DNA from 2 places in the Streptoverticillium reticulum genome. Region 2 is predicted to be linked to the other one. Evidence: riboswitches for the same ligand, from Rfam matches in the RefSeq annotation. Region 2 holds a riboswitch; the other holds the start of a gene.

Region 1 (6,645 bases), 4.3 Mb from region 2:
CGGCGCATTCGAGTAGCTTTTCCCGCTACACGGACACGTAAAACCACTCTCAGGGTGATTATCACTCGGCGTGCCGAGTGTGGCGATCGTTGACGCACCCCGAGCGACTGCCTACCGTCGAGAAGGCAGGTCAAGGACGGAGGTCGGCGTGAGAAGCACGGGCGACGGTACAGCGGTCGGCAGTCCGTATCCGCTGCACGGGGGAACGGTCGAACCGGTGCCCCGTCATCCCGCCGCGATGGCGGTCACCACTCCGCGGGGGCGGGATTCGGACGGCTCGGTGCCCTCGGGCGGCACGGAGAACATCGGCTACCGGGGGCCGACGGCGTGCGCCGCCGCCGGCATCACCTATCGGCAGCTCGACTACTGGGCGCGCACCGGGCTCGTCGAGCCCAGCGTGCGGCCCGCGTACGGGTCGGGCAGCCAGCGGCTCTACAGCTTCCGGGACGTCGTCGTCCTGAAGATCGTCAAACGGCTCCTGGACACCGGGGTGTCCCTGCAGAACATCCGCACCGCCGTCCAGCACCTGCGCACGCGCGGGATGGCCGACCTGGCGCAGATGACGCTGATGAGCGACGGCGCCACGGTGTACGAGTGCACCTCGCCCGACGAGGTCGTCGACCTCCTCCAGGGCGGCCAGGGCGTCTTCGGGATCGCCGTGGGCGTCGTCTGGCGCGACGTGGAGAGCGCGCTCGCGAAGCTGCACGGGGAGCGCGTGGACACCGGCGAGACGCTCGCGGGCCACAACCCCGCCGACGAGCTGGCACGCCGCCGCAACCGGGCCGGCTGACCGGCAGCCCGGCGGGGCTCCGCCACGGGCCGGCGCGATTGTCAGTGGGGTGCGGCAGCATCGTGCTGTGAGACGAGCGCCGACGATCCTGCACCTGGACATGGACGCCTTCTACGCCTCGGCGGAGCAGGCGTCCAAGCCCAGTCTGCGCGGCAAGCCCGTGGTGGTCGGCGGCATCGGCCCCCGCGGGGTGGTGGCCACGGCCTCGTACGAGGCACGGGTCTTCGGGGTCCACTCGGCGATGGCGACGGCCCAGGCCCGCAGACTCTGCCCGAACGCCGCCTACCTCACCCCGCGGTTCACCCTGTACCGGCAGGTCAGCGAGGTGGTCATGGGGCTGCTGCGAGAGTTGTCGCCGCTGGTGGAGCCGCTGAGTCTGGACGAGGCCTTCGTGGACCTGGAGGCGGGCGGAGTGGAGCCCTCCTCGGCCGCCGCGCGGGCCGTGGGCGAGCGGCTGCGCCGTGACATCAGGGCGGCCACGGGGCTCAGCGGGTCGGTGGGGCTCGCCGGGTCCAAGATGATGGCGAAGATCGCCTCCGAGCAGGCGAAGCCCGACGGCCTGGTGTGCATAGAGCCCGGCACCGAGCAGGAGATCCTGGGCCCGATGTCGGTGCGCGCCATTCCGGGCGTCGGCCCCGCCACTGCCGAAACGTTGCGCCGCGCCGGGATCACCACGGTGGCCGAGATCGCCGAGGCCGGTGAGGACGAGCTGGTGAGGCTGCTGGGCAAGGCCCACGGCAGCGGGCTGTACGTGCTGGCCACCGGCGGCGACGAGCGGCCCGTCGTCGCGGAGCGGGACGCCAAGTCGGTGTCCGTGGAGGACACCTTCGCCGAGGACCTCACCGACCGCACCCGGGTGCAGCTGGAGCTCGCCCGCCTCGCCGACCGCTGCGTGCGGCGGCTGCGCGGCGCCGGCCGCAGCGGGCGCACCGTGGTCATCAAGGTGCGGCGCTACGACTTCTCGACCCTCACCCGCTCGGAGACGCTGCGCGGGCCGACGGACGATCCCGTGGTCGTGCGGGAGGCGGCCGCCCGGCTGCTGGACGGGGTGGACACCACGGCCGGGGTGCGGCTGCTGGGGGTCGGTGTCTCCGGGCTCGCGGACTACACCCAGGAGGACCTCTTCGCCCAGGCGGCCGGCGGCACGGCCGAGGGCGGGGAGGCGCCGGAGCGGGAGCAGGAGGAGGCCGCGGAGGAGACGGCACGGCCCCGCCAGTGGCTGCCGGGGCTGGACGTGCGGCACGCGGAGTTCGGGGCCGGCTGGGTCCAGGGCAGCGGCGTCGGCCGGGTCACGGTCCGCTTCGAGGAGCCCTGGTCCGAAGAGCCCGGCAGGGTGCGCACGTTCGCGGTCGACGACCCGGCGCTGGAGCACGCCGATCCGCTGCCGCTCGTCCGGCCCGCGGAGGATCAGCCGCCGGACGCGCCGGAGGCGCCGTCGTCCGGGGGGATGGCGAGCCCGTAGTGCCGGTAGAGCCGCAGTTCCTGCTCGGGGGAGAGGTGGCGGCCGGCGCCGATGTCCGGGGCGTTCCTGATCAGGGCCCGCTCGTAGGGGACGTGCAGTCCCTCGCCGTCGGCCCGGCTCGGCCGCAGCGGCACCAGGGCGTCGCGGCTGAACAGCCCGGTGCGCACGGCGGCCCACTCCGGCTCGCCGGTCGCGTCGTCGAGGTACACCTCGTCCACCGTGCCGATCCGCATGCCGTCGCGGTCGAAGGCCTTGCGGCCGATCAGGCTCCGGGGGTCGACGTCCGTCTGCACGGCCTTCCTCCTGTTTCCTCCCGCCTGGCGCACCTGCCACCAACCAAAAGCCACAAAGCGGGAAGCGGCCACTTGGGCGCTCCCGTGGGCAAATTCTCGCTGGTAGGCTGGCCAGTGGCCGCAGACCCTGTGCGGGAGAGTCCTCCGATGCCCCCAGGGGCGGTCCCGGAGGCGCCGAAGGAGCAAATCCTCCCCGGAATCTCTCAGGCACCCCGTACCGCACGGACGAGGCCACTCTGGAAAGCAGGGCGGGTCCGGTCCGGCAGTACTCCGAGCCCTTCCTCACCGACGGTGAAAGCCGGGTACTGCACCGCCCGGTGAAGCTCTCAGGTTGCGATGACAGAGGGGGAGGCCGTCCGGGTACCCGCGCCGTGGTACCCCTCGCAGGTCGCAATGACCAGGAGGCCTCCGCAGATGACCGCCCACCGCATCTCCCTCTCCGACCTGGAGCGCGGCACTCCCTTCGAGGACCGCCACATAGGGCCCGACTCCGGGGCGCGGGCCAAGATGCTCGCCCAGGTCGGCTTCGGCTCCCTCGACGAGCTCACCGCCGCCGCCGTGCCGGAAGTGATCAAGAGCGCCGCGGCGCTGGGCCTCCCGGCCGCCCGCACCGAGCCCGAGGTCCTCGCCGAGCTGCGCTCGCTCGCGAGCCGCAACCAGGTGCTCGCCCCCATGATCGGCCTCGGCTACCACGGCACGTTCACCCCGCCGGTGATCCTGCGCAACGTCATGGAGAACCCCGCCTGGTACACGGCCTACACGCCGTACCAGCCGGAGATCTCCCAGGGCCGGCTGGAGGCCCTGCTCAACTTCCAGACCGTCGTGGCCGAGCTGACCGGTCTGCCCACCTCCGGCGCCTCCCTGCTCGACGAGGGCACCGCGGCGGCCGAGGCCATGGCGCTGTCCCGGCGCATGGGCAAGGTCAAGGACGGGGTCTTCCTCGTCGACGCGGACGCCCTGCCGCAGACCGTCGCGGTGATCGAGACCCGTGCCGAGCCGACCGGTGTCGAGGTCGTCGTCGCGGACCTGTCGGCGGGCATCCCCGAGGAGATCGCCGGCCGCGGCGTCTTCGGCGTGCTGCTGCAGTACCCGGGCGCCTCGGGTGCCGTGAGAGACCTGCGCCCCGTCATCGAGCAGGCCCACGAGCTCGGCGCCGTCGTCACCGTCGCCGCCGACCTGCTCGCCCTGACCCTGCTCACCCCGCCCGGCGAGCTCGGCGCCGACATCGCCGTCGGCACCACCCAGCGCTTCGGCGTGCCCATGGGCTTCGGCGGCCCGCACGCCGGATACATGGCCGTCCGCGAGAAGTTCGCCCGCAGCCTCCCGGGCCGCCTGGTCGGCGTCTCCGTCGACGCCGACGGCAACAAGGCCTACCGCCTGGCCCTGCAGACCCGCGAGCAGCACATCCGCCGCGAGAAGGCCACCAGCAACATCTGCACCGCACAGGTGCTCCTGGCCGTCATGGCCGGCATGTACGCGGTCTACCACGGCCCCGAGGGCCTGGCCGCCATCGCGCGCCGCACCCACCGCTACGCCGTCCTCCTCGCCGAGGGCCTGCGGGCCGCGGGCGTCGAGGTCGTGCACGGCGCGTACTTCGACACCCTGACCGTGCGCGTCCCCGGCCGCGCCGCCGAGGTCGTCGGCGCCGCCCGCGAGCGCGGCGTCAACCTGCGCCTGACGGACGCCGACCACGTCGGCATCGCCTGCGACGAGACCACCACGCGGGCTCATCTGGCCTCCGTGTGGGCCGCGTTCGGCGTGGAGGCCGACATCGAGGCGCTCGACGCGGCCACCGCGGACACCCTCCCCGAGGGCCTGCTGCGCGCCGACGAGTACCTCACGCACCCGGTCTTCCACCAGCACCGCTCCGAGACGGCGATGCTGCGCTACCTGCGCCGCCTCGCCGACCGCGACTACGCCCTGGACCGGGGCATGATCCCGCTCGGCTCCTGCACGATGAAGCTCAACGCCACCACCGAGATGGAGCCGGTCACCTGGCCCGAGTTCGGCGCGCTGCACCCCTTCGCGCCCGCCGAGCAGGCCGAGGGCTACCTCACGCTCATCACCGAGCTCGAGGAGCGGCTCGCCGAGGTCACCGGCTACGCCAAGGTGTCCCTCCAGCCCAACGCGGGCTCCCAGGGCGAGCTCGCGGGCCTGCTGGCCGTCCGCGCCTACCACCGCGCCAACGGCGACGCGCAGCGCACCGTCTGCCTCATCCCCTCCTCCGCGCACGGCACCAACGCGGCCAGCGCGGTGATGGCGGGCATGAAGGTCGTCGTGGTGAAGACCGCCGACGACGGCGAGGTCGACGTCCAGGACCTGCACGCCAAGATCGAGCAGCACCGCGCCGAGCTGGCCGTGCTGATGATCACCTACCCGTCCACGCACGGCGTCTTCGAGGAGCACGTCGCGGACATCTGCGCGGCCGTGCACGAGGCCGGCGGCCAGGTGTACGTGGACGGGGCGAACCTCAACGCCCTGGTGGGCCTGGCCCGGCCGGGCGAGTTCGGCGGCGACGTCTCGCACCTGAACCTGCACAAGACCTTCTGCATCCCGCACGGCGGCGGCGGTCCGGGCGTCGGCCCGGTGGCCGTCCGCGCCCACCTCGCCCCCTACCTGCCCAACCACCCGCTGCAGCCCGCCGCCGGTCCGGCCACGGGCGTCGGACCGATCTCGGCCGCGCCCTGGGGCTCCGCCGGCATCCTGCCGATCTCCTGGGCGTACGTGCGGCTGATGGGCGCGGAGGGCCTCAAGCGCGCCACGCAGGTGGCCGTGCTGGGCGCCAACTACATCGCCAAGCGCCTGGAGCCGCACTACCCCGTGCTCTACACCGGCCCCGGCGGCCTGGTCGCGCACGAGTGCATCGTGGACCTGCGCCCGCTGACCAAGGCGACCGGGGTGAGCGTCGACGACGTGGCCAAGCGCCTGATCGACTACGGCTTCCACGCGCCGACCATGTCCTTCCCGGTGGCCGGCACGCTGATGATCGAGCCGACGGAGAGCGAGGACCTCGTCGAGCTGGACCGGTTCTGCGACGCCATGATCGAGATCCGTGCCGAGATCGAGAAGGTCGGCTCGGGCGAGTGGGACAAGGACGACAACCCGCTGCGCAACGCCCCGCACACCGCGGCCTCGGTCACCGGTGCCTGGGAGCACTCGTACACCCGCGAGGAGGCGGCCTTCCCCGCCGGGGTGACGGCGGCCGACAAGTACTGGCCGCCGGTGCGCCGCGTGGACGGCGCGTACGGCGACCGCAACCTCGTCTGCTCCTGCCCGCCGCTCGACGCCTACGAGGGCTGAGCAACTCGGCGGTGCGGCGCGGCTGATGCGCGTCGGGGCCGGTTCGGCGATCTTCGCCGGGCCGGCCCCTTATGTGTCTCCGGGTGTCATATGCGGGTGCGATGGGTAGTGCTGCGCTAGGCAGCCGTCACCACGTGGTCGGCGCCGAGCGGCCGGTGCGGGGCGATGATCTGCCCGTCCGGCAGCAGCTCACCGGTGTCCTCGAAGCAGAGGACGCCGTTGCACAGCAGGCTCCAGCCCTGTTCCGGGAAGTGCGCCACGAGCTGGGCGGCCTCCCGGTCGGCGGAGTCGGCTGACGGGCACGTGGGCTGGTGCTGGCACATGGCAGGGATCTTTCGCTGTGGTGTCGTGACTGTCCTGCGGCTCGATGCGGTGGTCATGCCGCCCCCCGTTGCATTCGTCGGTCGATCCCAGTGTTGCCCTGTGAGCGGAATTCCGCAGGCATTTCCCTGTGGTGCTCCTCACAGGATGAGGACGCGTCACCCGTGCGGGGGGTTGCGGCCAACAGGGCTGTCCCTTCGGGGGGTTCGCGATGGCCGCGGTGGGCTAGCCCGGTCGGGGGAGCACGGCGCAGTGCCCCGTGGCCCGTGGGCCCGCGGGGCACTTCTGCGGCGGATGCACCGGTCAGGCGGAGGTCTTCAGCAGCGGGGCCGGCGTGAGCCGCAGGGTGAGCACGGGCAGCAGGTCGGCGACGCGGTGCGGGTGGTGGGCGGCGATGCCGGGCGGGGCGGGGGCGAGGGGCACCAGCAGGTCGCCCGGGGCGAGCACGCCCGACGAGGCCTCGGCCGTGATGTCGCCGT
Region 2 (6,645 bases):
CGCCGACCGGGTCCTGGGCGACGTCGAGGAAGACCAGCTGGACGGGCCAGGGCACGGGCGCCGAACCCAGTGCGCGGCCGACGGCCGCCATGGCGGCCTCCCGGCTGCCCGGATCCGGAAGGTCCAGTTCGATCCCCACGAAGAGGGCCGGATCCGCACCCTCGATGCTGGCCAGGGCGCGCCGGGCGGTCCGGACCGGGCCGGTCGCGGCGAACTCCAGCCCGGCGGCGGCGAGGAAGGCGGTGGGCTCCTGCTGCCAGTCCGGCTCGAAGAGCCGGACGCGGCCGCCGGTGGCGTCGCCGTCCAGCGCCGTGCGCCCGGCCCGGCACAGCTCGGCCACGGCGGGCGGCGGCAGCGGCACGGCGACGGTGCCCTCCGGGTTGACGACGATCCCGACCTGCGGCGGCAGACCGCGGGCGAACTCGACGGCGGGCGCCACGGCGAAGTCGGTGCGGTCACCGACGACGCGGCGGAACTCCTGCTCGGAGCTGAACACCGGGACGAACGCGGCACCGTCGAGATCCATCGCCGGGACGTCGAGATCCGGGCTGCCGGGGCCGCCGCCGTTGGGCAGCGGGATCCACACGCTGCTGCGCACGAGCACCTCGACGATCCGGGGCCCGGCCCCGGCCACCCCCGCCGAAACGGCGAGCACCGCCTCGAGCTCGTTGGCGGGCCAGTCGTAGGGGTGCTGCTCAGGGATGCTCATGTCGTCCAACCACCGTGTCGTCAAAGGCGCGCAGGGGGAACCTTAACGGCTGCGCCTGGGCTTGGGCGGTACGGGGCCGTCGTCGACTGCGGGCTCGTCGTGGCTGGTCGCGCAGTTCCCCGCGCCCCTTTGGGGCGCGATCACGCACAAGCCCCGCCCCGTCAGGGGCGCGGGGAACTGCGCGAGCAACCACCGACGGCCCGCAGTCGACGCACTGCACTTCCGGCGGAGCGCTCAGCCGAAAGTGATCACGCGGACCGTGTCCGCGGCCGCACGGTCCAGGACCGCCACCGAGACCACCCCGCGCGGGAGGCGCCCGGCCGCGGCCCCCGCCACCAGGCGCCCCATCGCTCGCCGGTGCCGCGCGAACACCCGCCGTGACACGCAACGCCCCCGCCGCATCTGCCCCTCCAGCGCCACCGCCGGCTCGACGACCAACAGCAACAGGTGCAGCGCACCCCCGCGCCGCCGCACGCCCCGTGCCAGCCAGCGCCGCACCAGGCCCACCCGCCCGCTGTCGTGCACCACCACGCTCCCGCCCGCCCGCAGGGCACCCCGCAGCGCCGCGAAGTGCAGCACCCGGGCCACGGGCCGGTAGAGCCCGTACGGCAGCCCGCCCGGCAGCCGCCGCTCCAGCCGGAGCCGGGTGTCCTGCGAGTCCACGCACTGCACCGGCGCGCCCGCGGCGTCCAGCGGGGCCACCGCCCGCCGGATCAGCGTCGTCTTCCCGCTGCCGGGCAGCCCGGAGACGACCAGCAGGTCGCCGGCCGGGTACCGCAGGTCGACCACCTCCGCCATGGCACCTCCCACCGGCCGATACCCGTCGAACGTAAAGGAAAGGTAATCCAATTCACGGGGCTGCACCTGGTCCATCGCACGCTCGTACGTGCAATGATGTGCGCGCCAACGCACGACCGGCACGTCCAACTGCATACCGGCCGCTCGAATCCGTGCGGGAGAGTCCTGGGCACCGACCCGGGCGCCGAAGGAGCAAGTTCCTCCCTTGAATCTCTCAGGCCCCGATACCGCACGGGCGAGGCAGATCTGAAAAGCGGGCCGCCCGTGCGGCGGCCCCACCCAAGGTGCAAGCCGGGGGAGTCTCCCGGTGAACCTCTCAGGTTCCGATGACAGATGGGGAGGACGTCCTCACTGCCATGCCTGGGAGCCCCACATGACCGTTGCCCCTCGCCGAACGGCCCTCGACGCGACGCACCGCGCGCTCGGCGCCACCATGACCGACTTCGCGGGCTGGGACATGCCCCTGCGCTACGGCAGCGAGCGCGACGAGCACCTCGCCGTGCGCACCCGTGCCGGTCTGTTCGACCTCTCCCACATGGGCGAGATCACCCTCACCGGCCCGCAGGCCGGCGCCGCCCTGGACCACGCGCTGGTCGGCAACATCTCCGCGCTGGCGGTCGGCCGGGCCCGGTACACCATGATCTGCAACGCGGAGGGCGGCATCCTCGACGACCTGATCGTCTACCGCCTGGGCGAGCAGGAATTCATGGTCGTCGCCAACGCCTCGAACGCGCAGACCGTGCTGGACGCGCTCACCGAGCGCGCCGCCGGATTCGACACCGAGGTCCGCGACGACCGCGACCACTACGCGCTGATCGCCGTCCAGGGCCCGGCCTCCCCCGGGATCCTGAAGTCCGTCACCGACGCCGACCTCGACGGCCTGAAGTACTACGCCGGTCTGCCGGGCACGGTCGCGGGCGTGCCCGCGCTCATCGCGCGCACCGGCTACACCGGCGAGGACGGCTTCGAGCTGTTCGTCGCGCCCGCCGACGCGGAGAAGCTGTGGCAGGCCCTGACCGAGGCGGGCGCCGCGGCCGGCCTGGTGCCGTGCGGCCTCTCGTGCCGCGACACGCTCCGACTGGAGGCCGGCATGCCGCTGTACGGGCACGAGCTGACCACCTCCACCACGCCGTTCGACGCCGGACTCGGCCGAGTGGTCAAGTTTGACAAGCAGGGCGACTTCGTCGGCCGCGAGGCGCTGCAGGCCGCCGCCGAACGCGCCGAGACCGCCCCGCCGCGCAAGCTGGTCGGCCTGGTGGCCGCCGGCCGCCGCGTGCCGCGCGCCGGGTACCCGGTCGTCGCGGGCGGCGAGGTCGTCGGCGAGGTCACCTCGGGCGCCCCCTCCCCCACCCTCGGCAAGCCGATCGCCATCGCCTACGTGGACGCGGCGCACGCGGCGCCCGGCACCGAGGGCGTGGCCGTGGACATCCGTGGCACCCATGAGACGTACGAGGTCGTCGCGCTTCCGTTCTACAAGCGGGAACGATGAGAAAACCGAGCAGGAAGGGCTGATCCCCAGCCCATCCCGTCTCACCTGTCAAGACCCGTTGCACAACCACTCACGCGCATCCAGGAGAATCTAGTCATGAGCAACCCCCAGCAGCTGCGCTACACCAAGGAGCACGAGTGGCTGTCGGCCGCCGAGGACGGCGTGGCGACGGTCGGCATCACCGAGTTCGCGGCCAACGCGCTCGGTGACGTCGTCTTCGCCCAGCTCCCCGAGGTGGGCAGCACCGTCACCGCGGGCGAGACCTGCGGCGAGCTGGAGTCGACCAAGTCGGTCAGCGACCTGTACGCCCCGGTGACGGGCGAGGTCGTCGCGACCAATCAGGACGTCGTGGACGACCCGGCGCTGGTGAACTCCGCCCCGTTCGAGGGCGGCTGGCTGTTCAAGGTGAAGCTCACGGACGAGCCGGCGGACCTGCTGACCGCCGACGAGTACACCGACTTCGCCGGCTGACCTCGCCCCCTCCCCGCCCAGGAAGTCCAGGAAGAACTCATGTCGCTTCTGAACAGCTCCCTCCATGAGCTCGACCCCGACGTCGCCGCCGCCGTCGACGCCGAACTCCACCGCCAGCAGTCCACCCTCGAGATGATCGCCTCGGAGAACTTCGCTCCGGTCGCGGTCATGGAGGCCCAGGGCTCGGTCCTCACCAACAAGTACGCCGAGGGCTACCCGGGCCGCCGCTACTACGGCGGCTGCGAGCACGTCGACGTCGTCGAGCAGATCGCCATCGACCGGATCAAGGCGCTCTTCGGGGCCGAGCACGCGAACGTGCAGCCGCACTCCGGCGCGCAGGCCAACGCCGCCGCGATGTTCGCCCTGCTCTCCCCCGGCGACACCATCCTGGGTCTGAACCTCGCCCACGGCGGGCACCTGACCCACGGCATGAAGATCAACTTCTCCGGCAAGCTCTACAACGTGGTCGCCTACCACGTCGACGAGCAGACCAACCTGGTGGACATGGAGGAGGTCGAGCGCCTCGCCAAGGAGCACCGCCCGAAGCTGATCGTGGCCGGCTGGTCCGCCTACCCGCGCCAGCTGGACTTCGCGGCCTTCCGCCGGATCGCCGACGAGGTCGGCGCGTACCTGATGGTCGACATGGCCCACTTCGCGGGCCTCGTCGCCGCCGGTCTGCACCCGAACCCGGTGCCGCACGCGCACGTCGTCACCACGACCACGCACAAGACCCTGGGCGGTCCGCGCGGTGGTGTGATCCTCTCCACGGCCGAGCTGGCCAAGAAGATCAACTCGGCGGTGTTCCCCGGTCAGCAGGGCGGTCCGCTGGAGCACGTGATCGCGGCCAAGGCGGTGTCCTTCAAGGTCGCGGCGACCGAGGAGTTCAAGGACCGCCAGCGCCGTACCCTGGAGGGCGCGAAGATCCTGGCCGAGCGCCTCGTCCAGGACGACGTGACGGCGGAGGGCGTCTCCGTCCTCTCCGGCGGCACGGACGTGCACCTGGTCCTGGTGGACCTGCGCCACTCCGAGCTGGACGGCCAGCAGGCCGAGGACCGCCTCCACGAGGTCGGCATCACGGTCAACCGCAACGCCATCCCGAACGACCCGCGTCCCCCGATGGTCACCTCGGGCCTGCGGATCGGCACCCCGGCGCTGGCCACGCGCGGCTTCCAGGCGGAGGACTTCCGCGAGGTGGCGGACGTCATCGCCGAGGCGCTGAAGCCGGGCTACGATGCGCAGGCCCTGCGGGCCCGCGTCACCGCCCTCGCGGCGAAGCACCCGCTGTACCCCGGACTGAAGTAACCCGTCAGCTCCCGCTTTACCCGCCGGTAAGGGGCATCAGGGCACACTGAAAGGTGGACCTGGTGCCCCGCACCGTGTGACACACCCCCCGCAAGACGCGTACCACCGAGTACCACCGACCAGAGGAGCAGCCACGTGGCCATCTCCGTATTCGATCTCTTCTCGATCGGCATAGGCCCGTCCAGCTCCCACACGGTCGGCCCGATGCGTGCGGCACGGATGTTCGTCGGCCGCCTGAAGAACGAGGGCCTGCTCGCCCACACCGTCTCCGTGCGGGCCGAGCTCTTCGGCTCCCTCGGCGCCACCGGCCACGGCCACGGCACCCCCAAGGCCGTCCTGCTGGGCCTGGAGGGCCACTCCCCGCGCACCGTCGACGTGGAGATCGCCGACGACGAGGTGGAGCGCATCCGCACCACCAAGCGCCTCAAGCTCCTCGGCACCGAGATCGGCTCGGCCCACGAGATCGACTTCGACGAGTCCACCCAGCTGATCCTGCACCGCCGCCGCGCCCTGCCGTACCACGCCAACGGCATGACGCTCTTCGCCTACGACGAGGCCGGGGCGCCGCTGCTGGAGAAGACCTACTACTCGGTCGGCGGCGGCTTCGTCGTCGACGAGGACGCGGTGGGCCAGGACCGCATCGTCCTGGACGACACCGTCCTGAAGTACCCCTTCCGCACCGGCGACGAGCTGCTGCGGCTCTCCCGCGAGACGGGTCTGTCGATCTCCGCCCTGATGCTGGAGAACGAGAAGGCCTGGCGCACCGAGGACGAGATCCGCGAGGGCCTGCTGGAGATCTGGCGCGTGATGCAGGCCTGCGTCGCGCGCGGCATGTCCCGCGAGGGCATCCTGCCGGGCGGCCTGAAGGTCCGCCGCCGGGCGGCCAGTTCGGCGCGGCAGCTGCGCGCCGAGGGCGACCCGCAGGCCCGCGCGATGGAGTGGATCACCGTCTACGCGATGGCGGTCAACGAGGAGAACGCCGCGGGCGGCCGCGTCGTCACCGCTCCCACCAACGGCGCCGCCGGCATCATCCCGGCCGTCCTGCACTACTACATGAACTTCGTGCCGGGTGCGGACGAGGACGGGATCGTCCGCTTCCTCCTCGCCGCGGGCGCGATCGGCATGCTCTTCAAGGAGAACGCCTCGATCTCCGGCGCCGAGGTCGGCTGCCAGGGCGAGGTCGGCTCCGCCTGCTCGATGGCCTCCGGCGGCCTCGCCGAGGTCCTCGGCGGCTCCCCCGAGCAGGTCGAGAACGCGGCCGAGATCGGCATGGAGCACAACCTCGGCCTCACCTGCGACCCCGTGGGCGGCCTGGTGCAGATCCCGTGCATCGAGCGCAACGGCATGGCCGCGGCGAAGGCCGTCACGGCGGCCCGTATGGCCCTGCGCGGCGACGGCCGCCACCACGTCTCCCTCGACAAGGTCATCAAGACCATGAAGGAGACGGGCGCGGACATGAAGGTCAAGTACAAGGAGACCGCCCGCGGCGGCCTCGCGGTCAACGTCATCGAGTGCTGACGTCCGTCGCACCCTGACGGCGCCCGACGGCGTTGTCAGTGGTGCCCCGTACGCTCGAAGCCATGGGTTACGCAGACCTGCGCGAGCTGCAGAACGCGCTCAACACCGCTTCCGACATCGCCTTCTCCCTCGACGCCGCCGCGCCGGCCCCGCACGAGGCCGAGCAGCTGCTCGACGCCCTGCGCAGGGCGTCGGCCGCGGCGGCGGCGCTGGGGGCGGGCGCGGGGGCCACGGGCTGCACCGAGCACCCCAAGGGTGCGGTGGATCCGCTGTACGGGGACAAGGACGATCCGCTGCCGCCGGGCTGGGGCCGCTGTCTGCTGTGCAACGACCGGCGGCGCCGGGCGAACGCCGCGCA

The links. A riboswitch is a leader RNA that binds a small molecule or an ion and turns the genes downstream of it on or off. The one in region 2 is predicted to bind glycine.
Region 1: it holds a riboswitch for glycine, as region 2 does, so the genes downstream of both, gcvP (aminomethyl-transferring glycine dehydrogenase) here and gcvT (glycine cleavage system aminomethyltransferase GcvT) in region 2, are expected to answer to the same signal.

The regions. Positions count from the first base shown of each region.
Region 1 covers NZ_CP179755.1:7,024,863-7,031,507, forward strand. Annotated here, with positions in the region: gene ACMATS_RS32105 (MerR family transcriptional regulator) at 149-790, shown strand; gene ACMATS_RS32110 (DNA polymerase IV) at 858-2,252, shown strand; gene ACMATS_RS32115 (PRC-barrel domain-containing protein) at 2,198-2,545, opposite strand; glycine riboswitch at 2,668-2,775, shown strand; gene gcvP (aminomethyl-transferring glycine dehydrogenase) at 2,960-5,845, shown strand; gene ACMATS_RS32125 (DUF5999 family protein) at 5,962-6,168, opposite strand; gene ACMATS_RS32130 (hypothetical protein) at 6,470-6,645, opposite strand, start outside.
Region 2 covers NZ_CP179755.1:2,725,042-2,731,686, forward strand. Annotated here, with positions in the region: gene ACMATS_RS12115 (enhanced serine sensitivity protein SseB) at 1-709, opposite strand, end outside; gene ACMATS_RS12120 (AAA family ATPase) at 944-1,507, opposite strand; glycine riboswitch at 1,653-1,747, shown strand; gene gcvT (glycine cleavage system aminomethyltransferase GcvT) at 1,881-2,996, shown strand; gene gcvH (glycine cleavage system protein GcvH) at 3,093-3,467, shown strand; gene glyA (serine hydroxymethyltransferase) at 3,507-4,769, shown strand; gene ACMATS_RS12140 (L-serine ammonia-lyase) at 4,905-6,287, shown strand; gene ACMATS_RS12145 (hypothetical protein) at 6,350-6,645, shown strand, end outside.